2 regions of the Pseudoalteromonas sp. GutCa3 genome follow, and region 1 is predicted to be linked to the other one. Evidence: predicted binding sites of a transcription regulator. Region 1 holds the regulator's gene; the other holds the start of a gene.

Evidence for each region. The regulator sigma-54, encoded in region 1, starts transcription at its own class of promoters, with help from an activator protein. The targets are predictions, from matches to a motif close to GTTGGCACGNNNNTNGNNT.
Region 2: CXF64_RS02395 (ferritin-like domain-containing protein) is a predicted target of sigma-54. The motif match lies at 4,396-4,414, and genes of this name have one in related genera.

Annotation. Positions count from the first base shown of each region.
Region 1 covers NZ_PJBK01000056.1:82,076-89,991, forward strand. Annotated here, with positions in the region: gene CXF64_RS09645 (KpsF/GutQ family sugar-phosphate isomerase) at 1-482, shown strand, start outside; gene kdsC (3-deoxy-manno-octulosonate-8-phosphatase KdsC) at 483-1,034, shown strand; gene lptC (LPS export ABC transporter periplasmic protein LptC) at 1,031-1,585, shown strand; gene lptA (lipopolysaccharide transport periplasmic protein LptA) at 1,575-2,120, shown strand; gene lptB (LPS export ABC transporter ATP-binding protein) at 2,117-2,842, shown strand; gene CXF64_RS09670 (RNA polymerase factor sigma-54) at 2,912-4,411, shown strand; gene hpf (ribosome hibernation promoting factor) at 4,438-4,725, shown strand; gene ptsN (PTS IIA-like nitrogen regulatory protein PtsN) at 4,730-5,182, shown strand; gene rapZ (RNase adapter RapZ) at 5,201-6,046, shown strand; gene CXF64_RS09690 (HPr family phosphocarrier protein) at 6,089-6,361, shown strand; gene mgtE (magnesium transporter) at 6,492-7,850, shown strand; gene CXF64_RS09700 (protein disulfide oxidoreductase) at 7,907-7,916, shown strand, end outside.
Region 2 covers NZ_PJBK01000017.1:53,276-59,132, reverse strand. Annotated here, with positions in the region: gene CXF64_RS02415 (DUF3413 domain-containing protein) at 1-929, shown strand, start outside; gene CXF64_RS02410 (DUF4124 domain-containing protein) at 1,021-1,503, shown strand; gene aceK (bifunctional isocitrate dehydrogenase kinase/phosphatase) at 1,607-3,325, shown strand; gene CXF64_RS02400 (LysR family transcriptional regulator) at 3,342-4,280, shown strand; gene CXF64_RS02395 (ferritin-like domain-containing protein) at 4,458-4,901, shown strand; gene CXF64_RS02390 (ExbD/TolR family protein) at 5,401-5,775, shown strand; gene CXF64_RS02385 (TonB-dependent receptor plug domain-containing protein) at 5,848-5,857, opposite strand, start outside.

The DNA.
Region 1 (7,916 bases):
TGGGCGATGCCATGGCAGTTGCATTATTAGAAGCTCGCGGCTTTACAGCTGATGACTTCGCGCTATCTCACCCAGGTGGTAGTTTAGGCAAGCGCTTATTACTTACTTTAAAAGATGTTATGCACAGCGGCGCAAATACACCTATTATTAGCGTTTCACAAACAGTTAAAGACGCCCTTATTGAAATGTCTGCTAAAGGTTTAGGCATGACAGCCATTGTTGATGAAAATCAGCAACTCGTGGGATTATTTACCGATGGCGATTTGCGTCGTATTTTAGAACAAAGAATTGATATTCATACAACACAAATAGATGTTGTTATGACTAAGTCATGCACTACGGCTACACAAGATATTTTAGCCGCTGAAGCGCTTAATATTATGGAACACAAACGTATAAATGGCTTAATCGTCGTCAATGAGAAAAACCAACCTATTGGCGCATTAAACATGCAAGACCTATTAAAAGCAGGAGTGTTATAAATGCAATTTGAAGAACTCTATCAACCGCTGAGCGATGATGCAAAAGCACGCGCTAAAAAAGTAAAACTACTTATATGCGATATTGATGGTGTATTTTCTGATGGCCGTATTTACCTTGGTAATCAAGGTGAAGAGCTAAAAGCATTTAATACAAAAGATGGTTTTGGCATTAAAGCGCTTATAAACAGTGGCTTTGAAGTGGCTGTAATTACTGGTCGTCATTCACAAATAGTGCAACAACGTATGAGCAGCTTAACCGTACAGCATATTTATCAAGGCCAAGAAAATAAGCTCATTGCCTATCAAGAATTAAAAGACAAACTCAACCTTAGCGATGAACAAATTGCTTATATCGGTGATGATGGTCCTGACATGCCCGTTATGGAATTAGTCGGCTTTGCTGTTGCAGTAAATGATGCCCATCCACTTATTAAACGTTTATCACACTATGTAACGCAAATGCCTGGCGGCTTTGGTGCAGTAAGAGAGCTCACCGACTTACTTATGCTTGAAAATGGTAAAGCATTGACTACACAAGGCACTAGTTCATGAATGCAGCGCGCATAATATTAAGCGTTTTATTCATTAGCTGTATGGTTTGGCTTTGGTACCCTTATTTTACACAAACAAATATTGTGCCTCAGACTGAGCCTGAAGTTATTGCCAAGCCTGATTACATAGCCATTGAACTCAAACAAACAGCCTATGACGAACAAGGTAAAATTAGCCACAAAGTCACTGCGGCTAAAATGGAGCTATATCAACAATTAGGTTTTACGTTTTTTGAAAAACCTATTTTTACTTTATATAACGAAAAGCAAACGTGGCAAATAAATGCAGACGAAGCAACATTATACGAAGACAAACAATTAATTTTAGAAGGCAATGTGGTTGCCAAAAACTTAACCGATAACGCCATGATAGACAAAATCAATGCTGATAATATTCAGGTAGATATAAAGCTATTAACAATGCGTTCGGAGCAACCCGTTATCATCACTGGACCCAATTTAAAAATCACTGGTAAAGGCCTAGAAGCCGACTTAAAAACCGAAGTGATAAAACTAATTAACCATACGCGAACCATATATTATGACCAATAAAATATTAAAATCACTTATTATTCCTACACTTATACTAGCGTTTAATAGTAATGCTGCAGAGCAAAACACGCAACCGACTGCAAATCAAATTTCAATAAGCGCCGATAAGCAAGAAGGTCAATTAAAAGCTAATGTCGGGATTTTTGAGAAAAATGTTGAAATTATTCACGGTAATCGCCGTATCACAGCCGACCGCTTAGAAGTACATAAACGCGATGAACTTGGTGATAATAAACAATTATTAATTGCTACAGGTAGCCCTGCGCACTTTGAAGAAAAGCAATCAGATGGCACGACTATGAGCGCCAGTGCTGACGAAGTACGTTATGATGTATCTAAGCGTTTTTTAACGCTTGTTGGTAATGCACAAGTATCGCAAGCGGGACAAAAAATAAATGCTAAAAGCATTACCTACGATATAGAGCAGCAGCTAATCAGTGCCGAAAAAGATGAAAACTCAACTGACCGCGTTCACACAATTTTAGTGCCAATCGAGACTAAAAAAAGTAAAAAAAGCGACAAAGGTCAACCATGAGCACATTAAAAGCAGAGCTATTAGCAAAGAGCTATAAAGGCCGTGAAGTTGTAAAAAACGTCGGCCTTGAAGTCAAAGCTGGCAGTATTGTTGGCTTACTTGGCCCTAACGGCGCAGGTAAAACTACCACGTTTTATATGATAGTAGGACTTGTACCTAGCGACAAAGGTAAAATATCGATAGACGATAACGATATTACTCTTTTACCTATGCATAGTCGTGCTAGATTAGGCATTGGCTACTTACCGCAAGAGTCTTCAATATTCAGAAAGCTGACTGTTTATCAAAACTTAATGGCCATTTTAGAAACGCGCAAAGAGTTAAATAAACAAGCTAGAGAAGACACTCTCGATAAATTATTAGATGAATTTAGCATACAACACATTCGTGATAGCCAAGGTATGGCATTGTCAGGAGGCGAACGTCGTCGTGTTGAAATAGCACGTGCGCTGGCAGCAGATCCTAAATTTATATTACTGGATGAACCATTTGCAGGTGTTGACCCTATTTCGGTATTAGATATAAAGAAAATAATAGAACATCTTAAAAATCGTGGGATTGGTGTATTAATTACCGATCATAACGTAAGAGAAACCCTTGATGTTTGTGAAAAAGCCTACATTGTTTCTCATGGGGAGCTGATTGCATCAGGTACTCCAGAACACGTATTAAATGATAAAACAGTACGCGATGTTTACTTAGGCGAGCAATTTAGGCTGTAACATTTACGCCATGTCTTTAAGCATCTGCTAGTATTAATTATAACAACATAAAAGGATTGTTAGAGATACATGAGGCAATCACTACAGCTGCGCATGGGCCAGCAACTTACAATGACTCCACAGCTGCAACAAGCTATTCGTTTGTTGCAACTCAGTACATTGGATCTCCAGCAAGAAATACAAGAAGCTCTCGACAGCAACCCGCTATTAGAGGTTGAAGAAGCAGACTATTCAGAAGACGCTGCAGGTAAAAACGAGCAAAAAGCAGATACAGATGACATAACTGTTAGCGCATCTGCCGATGATGCTCCAAGCGAATACGAACAAGATAGTGGTGAAGCACTTGCAAAAGACACGCTAAGTGACGACATGGCTATGGATGTTAGTTGGGATGAGTACATGAGTGCCGCCCCAGCAGCATCATCGGGTCCGATGCCTGAAGACGAATCAATATACCAAGGCGCCTCTACTGAAACGCTCCATGAGTATTTAATGTGGCAGTTACAACTAACGCCATTTAGCCCTACAGACGAAGCTATTGCTATTGCGATTGTAGAAGCCGTCGATGATTCAGGTATTTTAACACTAAGCTGCGAAGAGATTTTAGAAAGCTTTAATCAAGAAAACGAAGATGATAACGAAGTCGAACTTGATGAAATTGAAGCTGTATTAAAACGCATCCAACTGTTTGATCCTGTTGGTATTGCTGCACGTAGTTTACAAGAGTGTTTGTGTATTCAGCTTAACCAGTTTGATAAAGAAACACCTTACATTAATGAAACAAAAATGATTTTAACCGAGCATATTGATTTATTAGCTGCTCGTGACTATCGTACATTAATGAAGAAAACTAAGCTCAAAGAAGAAGAGCTTAAAGAAGTAATGACATTAATACATACTCTTAGCCCTAAACCTGCAGATACTATTGTAAGAGAAGAATCTGAGTATGTTATTCCTGATGTGTCAGTTAAAAAAATTAAAGGCCGCTGGGTTGTTGAGTTAAACCCAGATAGCATGCCTAAAATTCGTGTTAATAGCCAATACGCGGCAATGTCTCGCACTGTAAAATCCAGTGGTGACAGCCAGTTTATTCGCTCGCATTTACAAGAAGCTAAATGGTTTATTAAAAGCTTAGAAAGTAGAAACGACACGCTATTAAAAGTAACAAATTGTATTGTTAAGCAACAACAAGGCTTTTTTGAACACGGTCCTGAAGCCATGAAACCAATGGTTTTAAATGATGTTGCTGAAATGGTAGAAATGCACGAATCAACAATTTCGCGCGTAACAACCCAAAAGTATATGCACACACCCCGTGGTATATTTGAGCTTAAATATTTTTTCTCAAGCCATGTAAGCACCGAAAACGGGGGGGAATGTTCATCTACAGCAATCCGTGCGCTTATCCGAAAATTAATCGCAGCAGAAAACTCAGCAAAACCATTGAGTGATAGCAAAATAGCGGATATATTGGCTGAGCAAGGAATTAAAGTAGCGAGACGTACAATCGCAAAATACCGCGAATCTCTGGCTATTCCACCGTCAAATCAGCGTAAAAGTTTGATTTAAGACGCAAAAAAAAGAGGGTAATGCTTATGCAACTAAACTTAACTGGTCGTCACGTAGAATTAACCGATTCACTAAGAGACTATATTAATACCAAATTTGCGAAGCTAGAAAGACACTCTGATCATATTAATAATGTTCATGTCATTCTCGATGTAGAAAAATTAAATCAAAAAGCAGAAGCCACCATACACGTAAGCGGTGCTGAGCTATTTGCCTCTACAGAACATCAAGATATGTATGCCGCCATTGACTCGTTGATCGACAAGCTCGATCGACAAGTAATTAAACACAAAGAGAAGCTTGCTCGACACTAATATGATGAAATTAAGCTCACTTATATGCCAGGACTGCAGCAAAGCTGCGGTCCTTTTTAATAGCAAAAAAAGAATTTTAGAGTTCATTAGCGAACTTGCTCACGACAAACTTCCGTATTTACCGCAACAAGATATTCTTAATGCTTTAATGAGCAGAGAAAAATTGGGTAGTACAGGTATAGGGCGTGGCATTGCCATTCCTCATGGAAGAATGAGCGGTGCAGAAGAGCCTTTGGCTTTAGTACTCGTTAGCGAAACTCCAATAAATTTTGATGCAATCGATAATCGCCCTGTTGATATTTTCGTCGCACTCATCGTACCAGATGGCGATAACCAGCAGCACTTAAAGACTCTAGCAACCATTGCTGATAAACTAAACAACAAAGATTTTTGTAAACAGTTACGCAGTGCAAAATCAGATACTGAGCTTTACCAAGTTATTGTCAATCAATCATAGTTTTATAAAGGGTGTTAAATGGAGTTAATTATCATAAGCGGCCGTTCTGGTTCTGGAAAGTCGGTTGCTTTACGCGTTGTAGAAGATTTAGGTTATTATTGCGTAGATAATATTCCAGTTAACTTGCTTCCTTCATTAGTTCGCAGTGTGTCTGATAGCTACGATAAAATTGCTGTTAGCATTGATGTGCGTAACATCCCTAAACAACAGGATGAATTTAACGATATTCTTGAATACTTGCCTGGCTTTGCAAAACCTACGTTATTTTATTTAGATAGCGACGATCAAACATTGATCAAACGTTTTTCTGAAACTCGTAGATTACACCCACTATCAATTGACTCGTTGCCTCTTGATTTAGCCATCAAAAAAGAAAAAGAATTACTTGATGTATTAATCACCCGCGCCGACTTTATGATAGACACGACTGATTTGAGTGTTCATCAACTCGCTGAATCTATTCGTGAAAAGATTTTAGGTAAAAAAGATAAACAACTGATTGTCACGTTTGAATCGTTTGGTTTTAAACACGGCATACCAAAAGAAGCAGATTATGTATTTGATGCACGCTTTTTACCAAATCCACATTGGGAACCTGAATTAAAACCTTTAAATGGGTTAGATCAACCTGTTAAAGATTATTTGGCCAATCACAGCATAGTGCAAAAATTCACATGGCAAATTCAAACATTTGTACAAACGTGGTTACCGCACTTAGAGCGAAATAACCGCAGTTATTTAACCATTGCCATTGGGTGTACAGGCGGACAACACCGCTCTGTATATTTAGCGCAAACTATCGGTGAAAGTTTTGCAATGACACATCCCAATGTAAAAATTCGCCATCGCGAACAAGAAAAATAATATAGCTGAATAATCACCTGTTCAGCTTAAGTAGAGTAAGTTATGCATTGTGAAGACACTTTTTTAATAAAAAACAAATTAGGATTGCACGCCAGAGCAGCCACCGTGCTTGCCCAATTAGCAGTGCAGTTTGATGCGACAATTACATTATTTCAAGATGACAAAGAAGCCGCAGGCGATAGCGTACTTGCACTAATGCTACTTGAAAGTAGCCAAGGCAAAGAAGTAAAAGTTGTATGTAAAGGCCCCGATTCTGAGCAAGCTTTACATGCTGTTGGAGAATTAATAGCACAACGTTTTAATGAACAAGAATAAACAGTTATAAAAATAATGCTCGCATTACTAATGCCCCAACTAAAACAGATATATAAAATAAATACGGTTAGTGACGCCAGTTAACTCACCTCTCCCCATAAAGTAATATAAAAATTTATAAAGGACGCCAATGCCTGAAGCTTTTGAACAAGATTACCCACTACAGCAACTAAAACAGGTGACTAAGTCACTCAATAGTGGTCAATTTGTTCAAGTTAGGCGCATGCTCGCAAAAACAGCTCCTTGTGATACCGCATTATTATTAGAATCATCACCACATAAAATTCGCCGACTCCTTTGGCAGTTGGTTGATCCTGATGTGCAAGGTGATGTTCTTGAAGAACTATCAGAAGATGTTCGTTTAGGCATTATTGCCCAAATGGAACCTAAGCACATTGCAGCCGCAACCGAAGATATGGGCCACGATGACTTAGGTGAAGTATTACGTAGTCTGCCGGACACCGTTTATAAAGACGTTGTTAGTGCGATGGACATTCAAGACCGTGAACGTGCAACACAAGCACTTTCGTATCAAGAGCGTTCTGCTGGCGCGCTAATGAACACCGATACAGTGACCATTCGCCCTGACGTTACGCTTGATGTTGTACTTAGGTATATTAGGCTACGTGGCGAGTTACCAGAAGGTACCGATGACTTGTACGTTGTTGATAAGCATAACTGCTTTATAGGCGCTTTATCGCTGAGTACATTATTAACTAACCCGCCAGAAAAGATTGTTCGCGATTTAATGGATGAAGATTGTGAATCCATTCCAATCTCAATGGATGAAAGTGAAGTCGCGCAATTATTTGAACGTCATAATTGGATATCGGCCCCCGTAGTTGATGATAACGATCAGCTCCTTGGTCGTGTCACTATCGATGACATCGTTGACGTAATCCGAGAAGATGCTGAGCATAGTTTATTGGGCTTAGCCGGCCTTGATGATGAAGAAGATACCTTTGCGCCAGTACTAAAAAGCTCTAAAAAACGCTCAGTTTGGTTAGGTGTCAACTTACTAACTGCACTTGCAGCTGCTTTTGTAGCTAGCTTTTTTGAAGGCACTTTAGATGTTTTACCTATTTTAGCTGTACTTAACGGTATTGTCCCTTCTATGGGCGGTGTTGCAGGTAGCCAATCATTAACGCTTGTTATTCGTGGTATTGCGGTAGGTCATATAAATCAAACAAACCAACGTTTCTTGATGATGAAAGAGCTTGCTATTGGCGCGTTAAACGGTGTTTTGTGGTCGTTGTTAATAGCAGGTGTTATTGCCCTATGGCAGTGGGACTTTATGCTTGGTGGCGTACTCGCCTTCGCTATGTTTATGAACTTAGTGGTGGCAGGTGTTGCTGGTGCGAGTATCCCTATTATTCTTAAAAGAATGAATATAGACCCAGCTCTTGCAGGGAGTGTGGTGCTAACCACGGTGACAGATATTGTGGGTATATTCGCCTTTTTAGGTACTGCTAGTTGGTTGCTGGTTTAAATTAGAAACCTTTGCAAATAACTAAAGTAAAAAACACTTAGGGTAAAGCTGCAACTATGACAACGG
Region 2 (5,857 bases), on a different contig from region 1:
GTATTCATATTTGGGCTGACGCAAATTTAAACTTTGACGTAACGAAGCAAGATAATGTACTACCACTGTCATACCCTACTACCGCTAAAAGTTTATTAGCTAAAAATGACCTGCTTGATATAGAAAGCTATAAGCAAGCACATAACGTAAAAATTAATAACCAAAACATTAGTTATCAAATGCCAAGCCCGCTTGATAAGTGTGAAGACTACACACAAGCCAATGTAGATGTTTTTGTATTTGAAACCGAGCAACAACTCGCTAAATTTGTTGCCGATAATAAAAACTTACACAAAGCAGAGCAGTTTTTACAGCCAACTAATCACGACGATATGCTATTTAGCTTAGTGTATGGTTTGCCAGCTTTTTATAAAGCAGCAATTTTAAGAGATCAAACTCTTCCCGCATGGCAAAGTCAGCGCCGCAGCATTGAAGTAACCGGCGTGGAAGAACTTAGTTTTATAAATGATCAAGCACATAGTTCTAGCGCAATTAGAGTTATTAAAAGTAGCGATAACGCGGTTGTACGAGATGATAAAACACAAGTTTTTGCTTTTAGTCTTGCCAATAACAAGCAAGAAGTAGTAACAACATCAACTTTATATAGCTCCGACAAACGTATTTCTAAAGTAGATGGACTTATTCAACCTAGCGATTTAATTGCAACAAGTGTTGGCCAATATTTAAATTGTAAAGCCATTACTAAGCAAACAATGCTAGGAGTTAATTTATACAAGAAAAAAGATGATATGGGCGTTAACTACTCTCAGGGTGTCGTTATAGCCTATAAAAAAGATAGGATTACCTTAATAGATTCAGATGGTAACTTTAAAAACATTTCCGCAGCTGAAGGTTTTTCTATTGAACAAGGTTTAGATATACCATTTTTAGTACAGAGTATTAAAAAGCTTAAAACCTTCACCCAATAGCCGTTATCCTAACCTAGCTTGCTATACCACCAAGCTAGGTTATAGTTTTATATTGTTTTACTAAAGAATATAAAAATCAAGGACGGCATACATGTTTAAAACTCTTCGTCATATCATCCTCCATTCTAGCTTTTTACTTATCAGTTTTTTTAGCTTTAGCGATACCACTTACTACAAATGTGTAACAGAAAAAGGCACTGTCTTTTCTCAACTCCCCTGTGACGACGAAGCAACGACTTATAAAGTTAACACGACGGGTAACCAGTATTCTGGCCCTAAGGTTGACTACACTAAACAACTAAACGAACTTGAGCGTGAAAGGCTTCTATCTGGCTTACAGGCAGAGCTTCGCAGTAATAACCATAAACTAACAATACTTGATCGTAATAAAGAGCGTGCTGAATATAAACAACAAGAGCGGTTAAATCATATTCTAGCCGTTGAAGATAAAAAGCGTATTACCAAAGACATTACTAAAAAATTAAAAATAATTAATAAAGAGTACAAAAAAGATGTATTGATTATTATTAAACAAATTAAAATTCTCGAAAAAAAGATAGCTCAATACAAATAAATCACTCTTAATTAGCAAGTAATATTTATCTTGGTTTTAAACTTAAAATAACATACCCTTAACACAATAGAGTATAAGCTCTAGGGACTATTAAGGAGTGCAAATGCAGCCTCGCCATATTGCTGAATTAATTTTAACGGGTTTTAAAAGGCACTATCAGCTATTTCAAAAAACAACGGCCAAAGCCCCTCTCGCCTTTGCAAAAAAAGATTGGCAAGCAATTAATGATATCAGCCGTTTGCGTATCAGCTATTATGATGATCGTGTTAACGAAACCACACAAGCGCTAAAAAAAGAAACCCCTACAGAGCAATTAGATGAAAGCCTATGGCTCGAAGTTAAAAAGATATATCAGCACTTTTTATGTTTCCACCCTCAAGCAGAACTCGCCGAAACCTTTTATAATTCTGTATTTTGCCGGCTGTACCATAGGCGCTATTTTCATAATGACTTTATATTTGTAGAAGCAACTTTGAAAGATGCTCCTTCAGTACCTGTTGAGGCCGAATATAGGACATACTTTCCAGTAGTTGATGGCCTAAAGCCAACAATAAAACGCATTATTAATCATTTTGATTTTAAAGCCCCATTTGTAAATTTAGAGCGTGATATTCGCCTTCTTGTTAAAGCTTTTTATAAACAAGCACCCGATACACATCACCAACCTTGGCAAATGCGCTTTGATATTTTGCACACACCTTTTTATCGTAATAAAGCAGCTTATATTGTTGGTCGTGTTGTTTCAAAAAGTGGGGTTCAGCCTTTTATAATCGCCGTATTGCACGATGAAGATAACGGATTATATTTAGATGCACTTTTAACTAAATCATCTCAAATGCGTGTCATTTTTGGCTTTGCCCGCGCCTACTTTATGGTAGAGACTCATGCACCTTCAGCACTTGTCCGGTTTTTGAATCAGCTTATGCCAAACAAAACACTTGCTGAGCTCTATAACGCAGTGGGTTTTCATAAGCAGGGTAAAACTGAGTTTTATCGAGAGTTTTTAAATCACTTATCTCACTCTAATGATGAGTTTACAATTGCACCGGGTACTCCCGGTATGGTGATGATGGTATTTACCCTTCCCTCATTTGGTTATGTTTTTAAAGTAATAAAAGACAAATTTGGTGAAAGTAAGCCCTTCGGCCGTGATACCGTATTAAAGCGTTATCAACTAGTAAAAAACCATGATCGCGTTGGCAGAATGGCCGATACCATAGAGTATTCTAACGTCGTATTTCCTTTGGCACGTTTTGATAGTAATTTACTTGCGCAATTACATAAAACAATTGGCTCATCAATGGTAATTGAAGGCGAATGGTTGATCATCAAGCATTTATATATTGAACGGCGCATGACACCACTCAATTTATTTTTAGAAAATGCTGATGAAGAAATTGCCGCAGACGCGATTGAAGAATACGGGCAAGCTCTAAAAGAAATGATTGCCGTTAATATATTTCCTGGCGATATGCTCTTAAAAAACTTTGGTGTAAGTAAGCACAAACGTATTATTTTTTACGATTACGATGAAGTTCAATACCTAACAGATATGAACTTTAGAGCATTACCAAAAGCAAAGAGCTACGACGATTATTTAATGGATGAACAAAGTTACTCTGTTGCACCACAAGATGTATTCCCAGAGCAGTTATGTACATTTGTAATGCCTAATCCTATGTATAAAAAGTTTTTCCTCAGCACTCATCCAGAGCTTATAGATGTTAGCTTTTGGAAGCAGGCTCAACAAAATATAAAAAATGGGCAGGTAAGTCATATTTACCCTTACCCGACAGCACAGCGATTTATCCATCACTGGTAGACGCAAAGGACACACAATGAATATAAGTAAAATAGATTTAAATTTACTCGTTTATCTCGATACATTGCTTCGAGAATGCAATGTAACACGCGCTGCTAATCAATTGAGTATTACGCAGCCCGCAATGAGTAATGGCCTTAAACGTCTTCGTAACTTATTTAACGACCCTATTTTAGTTCGTACCAGCGATGGTATGGTCCCGACAGAGCGCGCTTTAGAGTTACAACCCGTTATTCGTGGCATATTAATGACGCTTGAAGAAACCCTAGCACCTAATAGAGAATTTGAGGCAAGCCAGAGTAAACGTGTATTTAGAATAATGGCCAGTGATTACGCTGCAAGTACGTTAGCGCCAAAGCTCTTAAGTAAACTACACGAAGAAGCCCCCGATACTACTTTAGATATACTCACACCAAGTGATGTAACCTTTCATGACGTAGAAAACGGTAAAGTAGATATGGCAATCAACCGTTTTGAAAACTTACCTCAGTCTTTTCATCATAAACGTATTTGGAAAGACAGTTTTTGCTGCTTAGTTAAGGCCGACAACCCTATTATTGAAAACTTTAGCCTCGACAGCTACTTAAAAGCGCGCCATATATGGGTGAGTAAAACAGGTTTTGGTGTAGGCGTGGGCATGGACCCTAAAGATGTGCAAAAACTTGGTTGGGTTGACGAAGCACTTGCCCACTTTGGTAAACATCGTAACATTGCCACTTTTACGCGTAACTACCATGTAGCGATTCATTTAGCTAAAGAGAAAAATTTGATTGCGACCCTTCCTTCAAAAGCCGCAAATATATACTTAGATGATCCGGGGCTTAAAATTTTAGAGCCACCGTTTCCAATTCCTCCTTTTGAGCTTGATATGATTTGGAGCCCACTGTTACATCGCGATGCGAGCCACATCTGGTTACGCCAAAAAGTAGCTGAAGTAGCTGAAGAGCTAAAATAACTTTATTACACAATATAATGTAAAAATTGCTAGGTTAATACTTTCCTCATTAACTTAGCCTCTTTCTGAAATTAAATTAAACCAATAAAATCAAATAACTACATAAAAATAAAAACGTGGAACATACATTGCTTTTATTAAATTGAACTATACATTCATTTAATAAAAGAGGTCATTATGAACACCCATCAAGGATCAGAAGTAAATCATATTACTGACATCATTCAAGTTATGAACAGCGGCATCGACTTTTATCAAAAAGCACAGGAAAAAGTTGAAGACCCTGCTATTGGCGCACTTTTTCAGCGTATGATAGATGCCCGAAAAGTGAGTGTTGAGCGCTTGCAGCCATATGCAATTAATGAAAAAGGCGAACGCGAAGATGGTTCATCTTTCGCAGTTGAAGCACGACGTGCATACACAGCCTTACTTACTACATTCACCTCGCATAACGACAGCACGTATGTAAAAGAGCTTGAAGAAGTAGAAGATAAAACGCTTGTAGAAATTAAAGCCGCTATGGATAAACCACAACCGGCTGATTGCGAAGCTGCACTGGCTAAAACATTATTAACAATGCAAAGCTGCCATGCAGAAATGAGCCGTATGCAAAAGCAGTAAGCTTACATAACGCATAAATACAACCCAGCCTAGCGCTGGGTTTTTTATTGCCTCTAATACCAATCTGCATAAATCTTTAAGCAATTTAACGAATTAAATCACACTATAACGATGCCATATAGACCCCATATAAGCAGATTGCTATAAACACCACCTTATTTCGCCACATTTTAAATACATAATGAATACAAATATTTAATGTTATTAGAATATTTATTTAACCACGCTTTGTTTTTGCTGTGCTAATTTTGTTAATAGGTACCTAAAACCTTGCTGTCGCGCCGCAGCATTTAATTAAAAATAAGGTCCAATATGAAAAGTAAGCTAGGGCGTGTTGATCTCTGGTGGTTGAATTTACAGCAGTATGTTTGGTTTTTATGCAAGGCAGAGCCTATGTAGTGTGGTTATTCCCCATAAATAGGCGATAACGCAGCATAAAGGCCAAACATGCGCTGCCCTTTGGGCTCTTTCTAGGGACGATTCACACGCCCTAACTAAACTGCAAAATAATGCTGATGTAGATATGACCCCGATGTTAGACATAGTGTTCATATTGCTAATTTTCTTTATTGTAACTACATCTTTTGTAAAACCTGTGGCTATTGAATTAAACCGACCACTCGACAACCCTCAAATAGATAAGCCTGTTAAAAATGCTTTATTTAGAATTGATGAAAGTAACGGAGTATATTTTTCAGGGAGGTTAATTGATTTAGAGCAAGTTGCGACTAATTTAGCGATGTTCGCGGCTAAATATGAAATAAGTTCGGTACTTATAACCGCAGACGAAAACAGTACACATAATACTTTAATGAGTGTAATGAATAATATTAAGCAATACGATGATTATTCAATAAGTTTGATTTCTAAATAAAACAGCCCAAGATAAAACCAAAAAAAGGGCCTTACGGCCCTTTGAGTTAAATAACGAAAGGGAGGTTATTAATTAAAAACGG